Regions from separate parts of the Paenibacillus sp. FSL R10-2788 genome, predicted to be linked through region 1. Evidence: riboswitches for the same ligand, from Rfam matches in the RefSeq annotation. Region 1 holds a riboswitch; each other region holds the start of a gene.
What was found. Region 1 has a riboswitch for cyclic di-AMP ahead of NSQ50_RS25900 (TrkH family potassium uptake protein). Riboswitches for the same ligand answer to the same signal wherever they lie in the genome.
Positions count from the first base shown of each region.

Region 2: it holds a riboswitch for cyclic di-AMP, as region 1 does, so the genes downstream of both, NSQ50_RS02655 (hypothetical protein) here and NSQ50_RS25900 (TrkH family potassium uptake protein) in region 1, are expected to answer to the same signal.
Region 3: it holds a riboswitch for cyclic di-AMP, as region 1 does, so the genes downstream of both, NSQ50_RS00545 (C40 family peptidase) here and NSQ50_RS25900 (TrkH family potassium uptake protein) in region 1, are expected to answer to the same signal.

Region 1 is NZ_JBBOQA010000001.1:5,828,034-5,833,606, forward strand. Features, by position in the region: gene NSQ50_RS25890 (LysR family transcriptional regulator) at 1-150, shown strand, start outside; gene NSQ50_RS25895 (potassium channel family protein) at 674-1,345, opposite strand; gene NSQ50_RS25900 (TrkH family potassium uptake protein) at 1,359-2,717, opposite strand; cyclic di-AMP (ydaO/yuaA leader) riboswitch at 2,780-2,957, opposite strand; gene NSQ50_RS25905 (CPBP family intramembrane glutamic endopeptidase) at 3,278-4,954, shown strand; gene uvrC (excinuclease ABC subunit UvrC) at 5,053-5,573, opposite strand, start outside.
Region 2 is NZ_JBBOQA010000001.1:590,989-596,561, forward strand. Features, by position in the region: gene NSQ50_RS02635 (ABC transporter permease) at 1-73, shown strand, start outside; gene NSQ50_RS02640 (hypothetical protein) at 105-299, shown strand; gene NSQ50_RS02645 (hypothetical protein) at 762-1,409, opposite strand; gene NSQ50_RS02650 (hypothetical protein) at 1,553-1,777, opposite strand; gene NSQ50_RS02655 (hypothetical protein) at 1,792-2,346, opposite strand; cyclic di-AMP (ydaO/yuaA leader) riboswitch at 2,415-2,579, opposite strand; cyclic di-AMP (ydaO/yuaA leader) riboswitch at 2,999-3,188, shown strand; gene NSQ50_RS02660 (hypothetical protein) at 3,366-3,857, shown strand; gene kdpF (K(+)-transporting ATPase subunit F) at 3,984-4,061, shown strand; gene kdpA (potassium-transporting ATPase subunit KdpA) at 4,074-5,573, shown strand, end outside.
Region 3 is NZ_JBBOQA010000001.1:110,708-116,280, forward strand. Features, by position in the region: gene motA (flagellar motor stator protein MotA) at 1-311, opposite strand, end outside; gene NSQ50_RS00520 (hypothetical protein) at 518-811, shown strand; gene NSQ50_RS00525 (4a-hydroxytetrahydrobiopterin dehydratase) at 1,040-1,327, shown strand; gene NSQ50_RS00530 (c-type cytochrome) at 1,410-1,766, opposite strand; gene NSQ50_RS00535 (GNAT family N-acetyltransferase) at 1,894-2,379, opposite strand; gene NSQ50_RS00540 (C40 family peptidase) at 2,569-3,060, opposite strand; cyclic di-AMP (ydaO/yuaA leader) riboswitch at 3,066-3,208, opposite strand; gene NSQ50_RS00545 (C40 family peptidase) at 3,570-3,998, opposite strand; cyclic di-AMP (ydaO/yuaA leader) riboswitch at 4,056-4,194, opposite strand; gene NSQ50_RS00550 (hypothetical protein) at 4,413-5,243, opposite strand; gene NSQ50_RS00555 (M1 family metallopeptidase) at 5,255-5,573, opposite strand, start outside.

The DNA.
Region 1 (5,573 bases):
GGCGGACTGGTGTCCTTACATATCAAGGAGCTGGAGCAGACTCAACGGACCACCTGCCTGATTTACCGTGACGATGGAAGCATGAGCACGGCGGCTCGCAGTCTGGTGCAAGTAACCGAAGAGATGTTTCTGACAGAACGTGAGCAGTAAAGCCGGACCAAATGAATCAAGGGGCGCACCTATTGATCTCCAAATGAGGCAATAAGTGAAGCACTTATCGAAAAATTAGGGGATTTCTCCCTAAAATTCAGAGATTTTTGTTCATAAGACTTATAATTAGGGAAAACTTCCCTAATTTTTGGCCGATTCAGTAGCTAATAAGGAATCCCTCTAATTATTAGGGAGAAATTCCCTAATTTCGTTCATTTAGAGCGAATAGCGGCTGTTTTCAGGGAAGTTTTCCCTAATTAGTTCACACCCACTCTGTACATCGTACAAACAAAGAACGCATATCGCCCATAGTCCACCGTCACAGATACCACAAATCATCTACTACAGCCGTACGAATATCACACCTAACAACTCGTCAACCGCACAAACCAATATATTAGAACACTACGCGTGGTCTATAGCCATATGGCATAGTGAAATCCATTACTTTTCCTACTCTTTACTCCATAAAAAAGAAGCTGCCCCCAAGTAGAATTCACTACTTTTGAGTCAGCTTCTTTTCCTATGATTCTTGGTTCACAACTTCACTCTCAAAACGGTCAATACTTTCATTAGGACCAATGAGTACCATAACATCGCCTTCACTTAAATAATCATGGGCAGTTGGAGCGACGATTATTCCGCTTTCCCTATTTAGGGCAACAATGCTGCAGCCATATTTAGCTCTTGTATTTAAATCGGACAAGCTTCTGCCGTTCATGCAGGATGGCACGGTCAGCTCGACAATTTTATAATCCTTGGACAGTTCAATATAATCCAGCAAATTGGGCGTCACCAGCTGGTGTGCCACACGAATCCCCATATCCCGCTCCGGAAAAATAACCCGATCAACCCCCAGCCGCGACAATGCGCGGCCATGAAGGATGGAGATTGCCTTAGCCACCACTTGCTTGACTCCAATCTCCTTTAACAAAATGGCCGCCAGAATGCTTCTCTCCATATTGTCACCAATCGCAACAATCCCACAATCAAAGTTCCGTACACCAAGCGAGCGCATAATTCCCTCATCTGTAGCATCTGCTACTACCGTATGCGTCAGCTGATCGCTCATTTCCTCCACGCGTTCTTCATGGTGGTCAATGCCGAGCACCTCGTAGCCCATTTCCATCAGCTCAAGCGCCAGGCTTGAACCGAAGCGACCTAAGCCGATTACTACAAATTGCTGTGCTTTCATTTCTAATTAACTCCTATCCAATAATTATTTTACCTTCCGGATACTTATACAATGGTTTACCCTGTTTGGGACCGAGTGCATACGCTAAGGTTAGTGGACCTAGCCGACCTGCAAACATCGTCAGACAGAGTAGAATCTTACCGATCGCTGACAGTTCCGGAGTTAGCCCCATAGTCAGTCCTACCGTAGCAAAGGCGGAGGTCGTCTCAAACAAGATTGCCAAGAAATTACTGTCTTCAGTTGTGGAGAGTATCATCGACACAGAGGCGATTAACAACAAAGCCAGCAGTGTGATCGTTAATGCCTTGTAGATGCGCTCTTGAGCCAGCCGATAACGGAACAACACAACATCTTCCCGTCCACGCAGCATAGCAATAACAGCACCAATCATCATCGTAAAGGTTGTTGTCTTGATCCCGCCGCCCGTTGAGCCTGGAGAAGCACCAATAAACATAAGAATCACTATAAAAAATTGTGTAGCCTGCCGAAGTCCAGCAATATCAACTGTGTTCGCGCCAGCCGTACGGGGAGACACGGATTGAAAGAAGGCTGATAATATTTTACCGCCAAAATTCAGTGAACCCAGGGTACGAGTGTTAGTAAACTCGAATATAAAAATAACCAAAGCTCCGATCAGAATCAGCCCTGTGCTGGTGGACAGGACAACTTTACTATGTAGAGACAGCCTGCGGGTTACCCGAAACTCCACCAGATCTGACATTACAATAAAACCAATCCCGCCGGAGACAATCAGAAACATCACAATAATATTCACAAGCGGATCATATACATAATCAGTTAAACTGCGAAAATCCCCAAAAATATCGAACCCCGCATTATTAAACATAGACACCGCATGAAATACGCCAAAATAAATCGCTTTTCCAAGTGGCATATCAAAAGCCCAGCGAATAGACAGCAGCAAAGCGGCACAGCCTTCTATGACAAGAGAATATATAAGGACTCTTCGGATCAGCCGCACAATTCCTTCCATAGAGCCTTGATTCATGGCTTCCTGTAGGATTAGCCTGTCCCGCAAAGATATTTTACGCTTTAACACCAGTGAAAATAGAGTGGCCATGGTCATAAAACCTAAGCCGCCGATCTGGATCAGGATCATAATTACGGTTTTCCCAAAAATCGTGAACGAAGTTCCGGTATCCAGCACAACAAGCCCTGTTACACAGGTTGCCGAAGTTGAAGTAAATAATGCATCAATAAATTCTACGGAATTCCCGCTTGTGCTTGAGATGGGCAGCATAAGCAGCAAGGCCCCTATCAGAATAATCGATGCAAAACCAAGCACCAGTATCTGCGGCGGCGAGAGCTTCAGAAACTTAAATTCAGAAATCCTGCGAAACTGTGAAGCCACTTTGCTCACCTTCTTATCAAAAATTCCAACAAAAAAAGCACTGGAAAACCAATGCTGACTTGGTTCCTGCAGTAAATTAGCCTACGAGGTTAGCTGTCGGATTCGGACTGTGCAGGCTGCCCTATTCGTTCCTAGAACGAAATTCACCCCTGATGAAAGTGCCATTTATCTTGTACACTCCACTTTTCATCACTTCTTATGGTTCCCCCGTTTTCACCAGAAATTCGGCTACTATACAATTGCATACAAATTATATACGTTATTTAGTGAATTCACAAAGACACAATTAATGCTCATTCACATGAAAAAATGCGGTTTAAAGAGACTGCATCAAATGGAGTACCTTTTCTCATCACTTTTCCGTGTTTTCCCTGCAATTACACCGATTCTCACCATTCGTACACAAATGAACACGATAAAATTCATGGTATAAATTCACATGACTATTCTATACTATCTCTATTACCCATAAAAAGAACATATAATGTTTTTTGTAACCAGCCAGGCACTAATACTATAATGGAACATAATATTGTCAGTACATAACAAGGAGGCGTTACATGAATCCCGTCGGCCAGCCCCTACAGCAACGTGCCCTCTCCAAGAGGCTCATCATCTCGGGCATTATCGGTCTTATTCTATTTATTATGTTTCAGATTTCCCCTTCGCTGCTAAGCAGCTCTACAGGGGAAGATACCACCGTCATTAGCAAGGCAGAAGCCCGTGACCAAGCCGTATTATTCGCAGAACAAAAGCTCAATTACACCGAAGCACCAAACGATCAATGGAATGTACTTTACGAGACGGACTCTTCCTTTTATGGTTATATGTCTCGCGAGAAGCTTGTGGAGGACTATACCAAGAAAAAATTGGATCAAAAATATCCTTTTGATGTCTTTCGTGCAACGCTTACTCCGTCAGCGGATCAAGAGCCGCAAATCATTGTTGACCTCAATATGTATACCGGCGAGATTGTCGCTTTCTCAAAGGCTGCAAAAGTTGCCTCCGAAGAGGGGGCTGGCATTGCTTCCGTTGGTGCAAAAGAGGACAAGGGAGCTGACCTCACTCTAGCGCAGAAGGAGAATCTTGCTCGTCCTTGGCTTCAGGAATGGGAAGTAAATCCTGCCAAGCTACAAATTGAATCGAATACAGGAAGCCATGGGCTGGTGTATACGGATAGCACTGTTCAGGTCGGCGAATCCTTATTGCACTATTATTTTGATTTCAGTGGAGAGCAGGTCTCCAGCTTTAATGCCGGATTCACTGCACCGGCTTGGCATACCTCCTACGTACAAGGACAGACCTCTTTAGCGGAAAAGCTGACATTATTCGGTTACGGTATACCCACACTGATTTTAGGAATTCTGGCACTCGTCTACAGTATTCTTAGAAGAGAGCATACTTCCTTTAAACGTGGGGTATTCCTAAGCTCAGCCTATTTTGTAATCATGATGATCAGCACCTATAATATGCTGCCTGAATCAACAGGCGAAGGGCTAGAAGCACAGATTACCTCTGTCATTATGTTTATCATTTATGCTTTATACAGCCTGCTGATGTCCTCCTTGCTTTACTTCTCTTTAGTGGGCGGCAATGGCCTATGGCGAAAAGAGGGAGGCATGAACCCTTGGCCCCGCGCCAAAGAGCCCGGCTATGGACAATATGTGTTGGATAGTATCCGGGCTGGATACATGTGGGCTTTCGTTCTGCTAGGGGTGCAGACGGTTATGTTCATCATATTATCGTTTACCTTGCACAATTGGTCTACTACAGACGCCACCCAGTCTCCTTATAACATGAGATATGCTTGGCTTCTGCCTATCGTCGCATGGCTCGCTGGTTTATCTGAGGAAGCCATTTATCGCTTTTTCGGAATCCCTATGCTGAAAAAGGTGTTCCGGAACACTTTCGTCGCTTGCTTGATCACCACGCTGGTTTGGGCGTTTGGCCATACGTTATATCCGATCTATCCCATCAGCTCCCGTCCGATTGAGCTGACCGTAATCGGGCTGCTGTTCAGTTATATTTTCCTTCGTTACGGATTTATTGCTGTCATGTTCAGCCACGTCGTGTTTGACAGCATCCTGATGGGCGCTACGCTGATCTTTATGAAGGAGAGCGTAAATGTAGGCGCGGGTATCTTCGCGATTATTATGCCGTTCATAGTCGCTTACATCGTCTATCGATTTAATCCACCACAGAAACCTAAGCCGGTGGAGCCTTCTTCTTTGATTTAAGAAAATAAAATAGTGTACATCCTATAACCAAATTAAAAAAAGGGCATCATAGCAGCTTTAGTCGCTGCTGTGATACCCTTTTTCTTTTGTCATCATTGCTATGAGGTTGGCTCTTCGTCCTTGAGCGCATCAAGAATTTGTCTTGCCAGCTTTTCTCCAATAGAAAGTGTACGGAAATCATCCACGGAGGCTTCTTTAATTTTCTTAAGCGATCCGAAATGCTTAAGCAGCGCTTTACGGCGCTTCTCACCTATACCAGGTATAGAATCCAGCTTGGAGGTAACCATGGACTTCCCGCGCTGTTCACGGTGGAAGGTGATCGCGAACCTATGGACCTCATCCTGAATCCGTTGCAAAAGGTAAAATTCCTGACTGTCCCGGGCTAGCGCGACAGGCTCTGGCGGATCTCCAACCAAAAGCTGAGCCGTCTTATGCTTATCATCCTTAACAAGGCCGCAGACCGGAATGAATAATCCCAGCTCATTCTCCAGAATATCAATAGCAGAGGAGATTTGCCCTTTCCCTCCATCGACCACGATAAGATCCGGTATCGGAAGATTCTCCTTCAACACCCGTTCATATCGCCGCCGAATGACCTCGCGCATCGTTCCATAATCAT
Region 2 (5,573 bases), 5.2 Mb from region 1:
CGGCGTACTGATGTACGGCAAACGCCCAAGTATTAAAGAAATCAGAAAAGCAATGAAAGCATACAAGATCTAAGAAGGCCCCATATAACTTTTAAGGAGTGCTAATGATGTCTACAAGCGAACAATATACCATTATGCTTTTAATGAGTTCGGTATCACTGGCTTCGGTTAGTAGAATGCTTCCGGATGGCTCCACTTTTATGGATTTCGTTCAAGGCGTATTGACCGGTGTTGCTATAGTGGGGATGTTGGCAGGATTGTGGATGTACAGTAAGGCGCGTAAGAGTAAGGCACAATAGTAGGTACTGAATTTTCGGGGGGGATCCTAACAGCCATTTATGGTTGCTGGGATATCCCCGTTTTTGCGTTGGCAATCTCTTTGTATACGAGCTGATATAGCTAACGGACCCAGCAACACTTAAATGCAACAATCATCGAGATTTGGCAAGATATCGGACACAATAGTCGCTATTGGCATGAAAAACGGTGAATTAGTAGCTCTTTTAACCAAATAGTTGCACTGGAGTCCGATACTATGCTCAAAAGGCGATAAACGTGCAAATAATGTCATCTGGGTCCGTAAGCCTTGCCTTGGTGGAAGATGATTAGGGCCTGCTTGAAGACGATCCGAGACGCTCATCGCTCGGGATTTCTACTGGAGTCCGAACGCCGGCCAAATTTGAGGAAAAGCTTCAATTAAAGGCTCCTGAGTCCGTTAGATGCTTCATGCGCTTAAAGATCGTCTGAATTCTAGTCAGTGACTAAATTATAGAAAGATTTGCGCTCGTTCGTATATCCGCTTGGTCGGTCATCTGCTCCCGTACAGCTCTAAGCTGTGCTTTCAGTGCAGGAACACTTTTTTGCAGAATAATGCTTATTTGAGAAAGAGGCAGCTTTAAGCCGTACCACAATACCTTCACAAGCTGTTCCTCCCAAGGTAATCCCTTAGCCGATAGAAGAGAGCGCCGGGCAAAAGAATCAGCACACTGGCGAATACAAGTGCGGTAAGCGTGGATAGAGAATAACTGAGGGTCGAAGTTATCCTGACGATATATTTTATGAAGCTCTGTGAAGGTGCGGATAGTAACCTTGTCTGCCTCATTAGATTGTTCTAATAACATGGAACTGAGTACGTAGACTTCATTAGTATACTTTTGAACACACTCTGCAAATTTAGCACTGTAGGTGGACACGGGAGGTAAGGGGTCAGGCATGGTGAACACGATCCTTTCAGAATGAGAGATTTGCTTGAATCTATAATATAGAAAAGTAAGAGATGGATTTATTGATAAGATCGGCGGTGTCTGGTTCCGGGCAACTGTGTTTCTGCTGGGAGGCAGTGGATAAAGCTTTGGAAGGTTTGTAGTAGAGCCGTTCACTTCTGGAATTGCTCCCCCCAGCTGCAACACTGTACAGACGCCCTTGCTGAATATGCCCTGCCAAGGATTTACCCTGGAGCTTGGCCTTTAAATCCTGCAAAGCACCCTGAACTAGCTCAAGCTTAACCTGCTCCCAATCTGAACCTTCGCGGCGGACCTTATCCAGCGCTTCCTCAAGACGGCAATGACAGATAGCCCGTAAAAAAAGAACTCCATTTAATGAGATCGAAATTTTTGGTGTTGGCAGAGATTAGACAAGCCCCCCAACTGCAACCTCCCTTACAGGTGAGCTTCAGAATACCATAACGGCAGCCTTCAGCCCCTTCCATTCCATAGTGAATAGGCTCGGGTTCATCCAATACAAATACTTCAATGCGGGATAGTCTGCGCTGGTCCATAGTAGGGTTCCTCCTTAGATTTCCAAAAGCTTTAAGTCTACATGATGAGTGACACTAGCCTTTTCTACACAGGCGAGCATTTCCATTTTATTCTCACAGACTGCGGTATGCTCTAGCCATAGTCGGAACTTCTCTTTCCGTATAACAGATAGATGTAAGGGAAAGGTGCTGCGGGATCTCAAGACATACCAACCGGCGCTTACATCTTTCCAAGGCTCCTTGAAGGCTGTAAACCACGGGAGTTTTTGATGCGATGACCAATCCTGCTGCTGTTGTTGTTCTCGAATTTTTTTATATATTTCATATACAATCTTAGAGTCTAAACAGTCTTTACAAGAAGAAGGTGTACTGAATTGGCGAAGGGCTTGGATCTGGTTCTGGCCAAATGCATAACCTACAATGTACCTGTGATTATTTTCTTCGAACCACAAGGCCCCGAAACAAACGTAATTTAGACTTATCGGCTCAAGCAGCCCTTGATGTATCCCTAAATAATAGTGCTTCAAAACATTCACCCCATCCAGCGTGCTATCACCTAATAGGCTCAGGTAACGCAAAAACCGCAGCAAGAGGAGGACCTCTGCTGCGGTTTTGGATTACAGGCAGATATACCTGGGCCAAAGCGTGGCGGATCAAGGGTCTCTCTCTTTACGCTTACGAGGTTAGCTGTCGGATTCGGACGGTGAGAGTCGCCCTACCTATTGAGACTTACGCAGTCTCCTTTGGATTCACCCCAAGTAGGCCAGGTGGCCTGATGGTTCCCCCGTTCCCTGCGAATGCAGGAACTCAGCGTTGATTGTTTTTCATGAATTAGATTCAACCCGAATCATACTCTTTTCAAGATTTTCTGTAAAAAACGGAAAATGTTCTTTTAGAGCGATTTTAACCATATCCTGCCGACTACGACTGAAAAACGAGGTAAATAGGTATTTATGGCGTGTTATCGCGCCTCTTTCTCGCTCAACCTCAGCTTCTTGCGTTTCAACCTATAAAGGGAATTTGCAGTATTTTCGCTCTAAAAAGGTGAATAAAATCACATGGGTTATAGATAGCGATTAAACGCTCGAAACTCGAGTAAACAAGAGATATAGAGAGATTAGATATCAAGTAAGCGCTATCTAATGGGAAAATAGTTTTTAATTTGCATTATTTTGGCATCATTCAGGTTTTACAAGTCTTCGTGCATAAGAGTATGATTACTCCTGTTTCAACGACAATCGAATATTTGATCCGCTTAATTTCCGATAAGGAAAGCGGGGGAACCAACAATCGGCAGCCGATGTGAGAGTCGGAAGCTGATTATGGGGTGAATCCTGTAGAGGGTGCGAGTGAGCTCGCATCTATACAGGTAGGGCGACTCTCACCGCCCGAATCCGACAGCTAACCTCGTAAGCGTATGGAGAGAGGATGAGTGCAATGTGACCGCTAGCGAGCCACAGAGGAGATCCTTTGTGGCTTTTTGCTGTGCTCTTAGAAGCAAAGCATTTATGGAGGCCTCCCCCAAGAGGTCGCTAAATTCATCATTAGCGGTATTTGTAAGGCAGCGTCTAATGACGTGACACAACCGAGCTTTAGGTTGTGCCCGAAAATGACGATAGGTCAACATCCTTTCGGAGATTTTCGTTGCCTCCTTGTTGTAAATGAGCAGGAGGAGAAAAAAGAGATGACGGATCAGAATGAATATGTGCTTGTATGTGCGCCTACAAAGGCGGGAGAACATTTCATTAAACTTCTGAAGTTCAGGGGTATTAAGATGGCGGGATTAACCAACAATCTGGCTGAGAAAGCTTTACTAGAGGAGCTCGGAATCGAGCAGGTTATTCTAGTGGATACCCGCCATCAGAGCACTTGGTTTCGCCCATCGTTCCCGGTAGGCAGGGTATATCTGTTTGAGAGCAGCTTTCCGCTTTGCTGCCGCTATATTCAGATGTGCCGTACCTGGACGACACAGCCAATTTTTGTGATTACAAGTTCTATAAATCCTAGATTGGTCTATAAAAGACTTGGTGCGAGCTATGTAATCTATTCCCATAGTGGTGATGCTGATTTTCTAATCGATAGATCACCTCATCAAGGATAATGGAAGGAGTGCGGAAGATATGATGGATCTGTATATGGTGGCTTCGTTAGCTGTAATTTACGGGTTATTTTATGGCTTTATGCGCTGGTGCGCAGGTGTAGTTGAGGATACGGGGAGGGATAAGCTGTGATTCTAGTAATCGCTGTTACCCTACTGTTGTTTATATATCTGGTTTACGCGTTGATTCATCCTGAGAAATTTTAAGGAGGGGCATTCATGGGCATTTTGCAAATAGTCGTCGTAATTGTAATTCTCATCTTGCTGGTCAAGCCGATGGGAACGTATTTATATCATGTATTTTCTAACGAACCGAATCGTACGCATCGCTGGTTTGCAGGCACAGAGAAAGGTATTTATAAGCTGATCGGCCTGAAAAAACGGGACGGAATGTCCTGGAAGAAGTATGCACTCAGCTTTGTTTTAACTAATATCGTACTGGTTGCTTTCAGTTATATTTTTCTAAGATTACAGCGGGGATTGCCGCTGAACCCGAATGGAATTGCCGATATGGAACAGACGCTTTCATTTAATACGGTGATCAGCTTTATGACCAATACGAACCTGCAGCATTATAGCGGGGAGACGGGATTATCGTATTTTTCACAAATGGCAGTCATTACGATGATGATGTTCACGTCTGCAGCGAGCGGATTTTCTGTTGCGGTTGCTTTTGTCAGAGGGATTACAGGACAGAAATCAGTCGGGAACTTTTTCGAGGACTTCGTAAAAGCACATATTCGTGTATTCATTCCATTAGCTCTGCTAGTTTCATTGGTGCTGGTAGGATTGCATGTGCCACAAACGCTCAAGCCATCGCTTGAGGTCACTACACTTGAAGGGCAGACGCAACAAATCGCTATCGGTCCAGTCGCTTCTTTGGAATCAATTAAACACTTAGGTACGAATGGTGGCGGCTTCTTCGGAGCCAATTCAGCACATCCTTTTGAGAACCCTAATCCACTTACGAACGTTCTGGAGATTCTCTCTATGTGGATGCTGCCAGCCTCTTTGCCATATATGTACGGATTGTTCGCTAAGAACAAACGTCAGGGCTGGGTGATTTTCACAGCAATGATGACCTTGTTCGTACTACTGCTGGGATTGAATTATTATGCGGAAACCAAAGGCAATCCAGCTATCAATACGCTGGGGATCGAGTCTTCGCAAGGCAGCATGGAAGGTAAAGAGGTACGTTTTGGGATCCCGCAATCTTCGTTGTTCACTTCGGTAACAACGGCAGCTACGACAGGTAGTGTTAACAATATGCATGATACGCTGACACCGCTGGGTGGCATTACCCCTCTGGCCCTAATGATGCTCAACAACGTCTTCGGGGGAAAAGGTGTCGGACTAATCAATATGCTGATGTATGCCATCATGGGTGTCTTCTTATGTGGACTAATGGTTGGCAGAACACCAGAGTTTCTCGGGCGAAAGATAGAAGCCAAGGAGATGAAGCTAATTGCGATTGCTATCCTTGTGCATCCGTTCATTATCCTTGTACCAACAGCAGGTGCGTTCTTAACGGACTTGGGCAACGGTTCCATCACGAATCCCGGATTCCATGGGCTTAGCCAAGTGTTATATGAATATGTCTCTTCTGCCGCGAACAATGGTTCAGGATTTGAAGGGCTTGCGGACAACACCACCTTTTGGAATGTTACAACCGGGATCGTAATGCTGCTTGGCCGTTATGTCTCTATAATCGCGATGCTG
Region 3 (5,573 bases), 5.7 Mb from region 1:
ATTTCATCGACCTTTGATTCTAGAGCCAACAGACCTTCACGCCGTGTGATAGAAGCCCATTCCATAAACATAGTGATTAATTCGGGTTTACTGATTAATTTCTTTTTGATAAAGATCATTTTGAACAGACTTGGAATCTTTTTGACCTCGTTGAAAGGAAAGGCCATGAAAATAGACGCTGCCGTACCCACCAAGATAATAACGTAAGCAGCAGGTGTGGCCAAAGCATGAAGTGGAGCGTGCTTGAGGATCATGCCCCAGATTACAGCAACCAAACCAAAAATTAAACCAATTATTGTTGAAATTTCCATTTTGCACCTCGTCCGTGAGATTTAAGATGTGTTCCGACAATGCCGCGTATATCATCCTTGAAACAGCGGCAGGGCACTCTGTGCGAAACCGAATTAACGTATATTCTTATTTATCGACATCATTCGGTTTTTTGTGAAGTCATTTTTTCGGCTATAATGGATAAGGTAAGTAATTATTCATCTGTGAAGAAAACGGAGTGATATACGTGGGTGTAAAGCATGGTAGAGATTACGGTGAAATTCTAACCGATTTGACCGAAGCCGTCGGACGAATTTCCGATGGATATTTATTTTTTGAGATGGATCCGGACGAGTGGCAGGAACTACCCCAAGAATCAAAGCTGGAGGTATGGGAAGCATTGGCTGAGGATCTTTTCTTCGCGCTGGGTAATGAACCTATGATTGAGGTGGGGAGCGGCGTAATTATTTACGATAAGGACACGCACCGCATTAATATTTTAGTTGGCGAAGAGGATTTGGCTTCAGTGGTTTTAATTTAGGCGGAGGAGAAGTCTGTACGTAATTTGCCCGTAGTCAGTAGCCCGTGTTAAAATTGATAAAGCCGAGTTATAATCGCTGGGATTTGTGAATACATTAAATCGAAAATATCGCCTTTATCCTGGCACATCCCTTGGACCTCAGAAGCTAAGGGATGTTTTGTTTAAAGCCTAAGACAAGTAAAGGGAACTGCGCACTTTACTGCAATTTTTTGTAAGGGAGGAAACGAATTGTTATTTACGGAAGAGGAACTGCGTGAGGAGATCACCAAGCTAGAGGGCTGGAAGCTGGAAGATAACGTTATGGTACGAAAATATATGTTCAGCCAATATATGAAGGGCATTGCGTTTGTTGATGAAGTAGCCACGATTTCAGAAGCCTTCGATCATCATCCACATATTACGATTGATTATAAAACAGTTACACTGCGACTTGAATCTAATGAAGAAGATGGGATTACGGCTCTAGATCTTCGAGAGGCGCATCAATTTAATGAAGCCTTTGAAAAAAATCACTAGTTTAGCCGAAATCATAAAATAAACGCCCGTGCAGAGATAGTCACCTATCTCATACACGGGCGTTTTTAGTTGCTTGGGTGGGTTACTTTTTCTCTGAGAGCCAGAGTGCGACGTTGGCGATCTCTTCAGGCGCTAGATTCTCCTTAAAGGAAGGCATTTGGCCACGTCCTTTAGTGACGATGCTATAGATTTCCTCAGCGTCATGCTGGCCACCTTCATTCTGAAGACTTGGTCCAACTCCACCTTGAAGCTGATCGCCGTGACAGGTGATACAGCTGGCTTTCACGGTTGCTTCTGCCTTTGCTGCGTCCAGTTGAACTACCGGCATCGTGGGCTTATTTTCTTCCGCTACCTCTTCTTTACCCGGAAGTGTAAACATGAGTACTACCGCAAAGGCACAGGCGGCAAAAAACAAACCGCTCATGATCCATTTCTGCATCCCAATTCGTCCCTTCTATGTAAGCTGCTCCCTACATTATAGCTTATGGTGAAGCGTTATCATAGGGTTTGTGACAAAAAAATGAACGAGAATACAATCATTCTCATGAAATATATGGTATTTAATATCATTTGTCATAGACCATGCAATAAAAAGGTTTGTCTCCTGTAGGTGTGCGGCGTTCATACGTATCTGTAATCGTAAATCCACATTTTTGATAAGTTCGAATGGCGCGTTGGTTCCAGGTCAGGACTTCTAGATCTATCTCACGATCAGGATAACGATTCAAGGCTGTCTGGACGATTGCATCTACGAATAGTTTGCCTAAACCATGGCCGCATAGATCGGGGCGCATCCCAACTCCTAAACGAACGACTCCTTCCATCGGGAACAACTGTGCGAATCCGCACAAAACCTCTTGTTCATTTAATATGGAGATATATTGTTCCTCCCGGAGCTGCGGATCACCAAACTCGATGCCAAGAGCCTGCATCTGCTCCCACGGCATCCAGCCATAAATATTATATGGAGGCGTATAGCTCCACTTACAAATAGCTTCTCCGTGAATTGCCTCCATAGGAACTACATGAAAAGTTACCGAGGGATTTATCATAAAGTCAACGATCTCCTTTCACGAGGACATTGCTATATTACTAATTATATACAAAATGGGGGAGGTTCGACTCAGAAACTTTATATGAGAGGAATGTTTTACAAATTATGAGAGGGGTAAATAAGTAATAAGACAAAAAAACAAGCTCTCCTCCAAGAGTTACCTTGGAAAAGAGCCTATGTACGTTACTTATTGAACATCATCATTGTCTTCCGATTCAGCAGCAACCGATTGGTAAGCGTCTGTGCTCATAATGCGCTTAGCACCAACGTAGCGTTTCACGTAGTAGCTATCACTCAGAGAGCTAATCGTAACACCGCGTGAGGTAGAAGCGTGTGCGAACTTACCTTCACCGACATAAATGCCGACATGGGAGACACCTTTGCCACTTGTATTGAAGAATACAAGATCTCCGGCTCTTATATCATCACGGGAGATTGCTGTGCCCATTTGATATTGGGAACCTGATTGGTGTGGAAGGTTAATGCCAATCTTATCAAACACATACATTGTAAATCCGGAGCAATCAAATCCGTTAGTGGATATACCGCCGGATACGTATTTAGTACCGATGGCCTTGTCAATCACTTTATCCATTTTGGAATCTGCGAAAGCGCTTCCTGCTCCGATGGTGAGGATGATGGAAAAGCTTAGTACTGCTGCTGCTAACTTCTTCTTCAAAAGTGTATACCCCTTCCAAATGCCTACGAGGTTAGCTTAAGGGTTCGGTTGAAGGTCCCCTATGACCCCTCTATATAATGGAGGTCAATTCACCCAAAGTTGGTTCCCCCGTTTTCCTAATAGTTAGGAAACTCGGCTCATACTGTTGATTAGGATTAGCTTGTAATCAATACATGACAAAACCTTTGTAAATAACAACTTAATGATTACAAAAATGTTACTAAAATCTCACTGCGCTAATTGTAACAAACAGAAAGCCGCTTGGCAATCGTTTTTAACATATTAATGCAGAAAAATTGGCATTTTTACGGTAGAAAGGCATATGTAAGCGTTAATAATGACCTAATTTTTAATATAATTGCAATTTTTATCAAATAAACGTGTTTCAATCGGGCTCTAATAGTGTAAAAATATATTATGGAAAAAGAAAAACCCGAATTTGATTACGGGCATAATCAGATTCAGGTTCATATAGTTGTAATTATGAGGTTATAGTTGTGAGGAAGGTTTCAATCGAAGGCTACAGCTTGATAAGCTGAAGTACTCATTACTCTTTTAGCGCCAACATAACGATTGGCCCAGTAGGCCTGACTGAGTGAAGTGATGGTCACTCCACGCGAAGAGGACGATTGTGCGAATTTTCCGTTTCCAACATAAATGCCGACATGGGATACTCCATTGCCAAGTGTGTTAAAGAACACTAGATCACCAGAACGCAGATTGCTTTTGGATACAGCAGTTCCAACGCTATATTGAGCTTTTGATGTACGAGGTAAAGTAAGACCCACATTCTTAAATACATATTTTGTAAATCCAGAGCAATCAAATCCGGCAGTGCTTGTACCTCCGGTTTTATAGGCAACTCCAATAGTCTTTGAGATTACAGTGTCCATCTTAGAGTCAGCAAAGGCGCTTCCTCCACCAATAGATAATGCCATTACAAGTCCTAGCGCCGCAGCGACGCATTTTTTTCTTAAATTATGTCTTTTCAAAAGATGTACTCCTTCCAAGGCCTGCGAGGTTAGCTTAAGGGTTCGGTAGAAGATTCCCTATGATCCCTGTAAAGCGAGATCAATTCACCCAAAATATGGTTCCCCCACTTCCCGGTGCAAAGGAATTAGGCGTGTTAAGCACCAAGAGAATGACGTTTCGACAGTTACACTTACGATAAATACATTTAGTTATGTAGGAATCGTTTCAATTGATTACAAAATTGTTACTAATAGCACAGGACTTATTGTAACAGAGCTTTTACGATTTTGCAAATACTCTTAAGTTATCCGTAATGAGAAAAAGTCCCAGCTCCTGAATACAGGAATTGGGACCTTTTTATTATGTCAAATAAGGTTAATTTATTGTGGAAATGCTTTGTTACGCCATAGATGATATTGTGCAGAAATTCCCCACATTTTTAAGAGCGTAGAAGGTAGTGGTGAGATTTGCCGTATTATAAGTGCCGGCAGGCCGGGACAGAACAGACCCGTCAGTCCGCACACTAGCAATAAGAGCAAGCCTCCCGCACCAAGTACAATGGAAACACCTATAGCAGGAATCAGTGACCGCAAGCAGATGAACAGTGAGGAGAACATTCCTGTACCGCCGGTGTAACCAAACTGCATATATAGAAGAAACAGGCGCACGATAAAAATATATATAAGCCATGCCAATACGTATGGTACTAAATGAAGTAACAAAGTGTAGTTAAACAAAGAGGATAAGAACAGCCCGTACATTTTGGGAGCAAGCCAGTAAAGCGGCAGCAGGGTCATCACCCATTCGATTAGGCTAAAGACTAAGACAGGTAGTCCATAGATCTTCATGCCGGGGAAAAAGAACAGCCCGCGCTCGCCATTTCGCTCCTGGTGCAGCTCATGCAGCAATCCTGCCCTTATGAAAGGAGAAAGCAGAAGTCGTAAGACAACAAGTCCTAGAAGCATCCATAACCAAGTGCGTATCGCAGGGTCAGTATTCAAGCTGAACTGTCCCTCGATATAATACAACAGTCTGCCCATACCGCTGCCGCCAGCGTCTTTATCTGGATAGCGCAGTAGAATTGGAATAATAGCAGATCGGATGAAACCATACATAAAGTAGCCCCAGAGCAGTCGGTAGATGAAGAGCAGAATTAAAATATAAAATTGCTCCTTCATGCTTTGCCAGCCGCGGGTTATCGATGTTCTCACAATCATTCACCTCACCAGACAAGAGTTCCGAGCACGGTTTCAAGTAGTTTAGTTACACTTAACGTCCAGCGAGAGAGCGTCTTGGGCTCTATTTCCGCCAGCCTAAAGTTGTTTAAATGTTTGCTCTCCAATAAGATGGATTGCTCAGGGTCAATCTCAGCAGAGAGAAGAGGCTTATCGCTTAACAATTGAAACGTAGTCTCTGCTCCATCACCGTTCCAGACCCGCTGCACCGAAGAGCTGTCGGCGAATGTGAATTTCACGGGAACATCAACGTAATGGCTCCCTTTGTTTGAAATCTTCACTAATGATTCGTAGCTTTGAGCATCG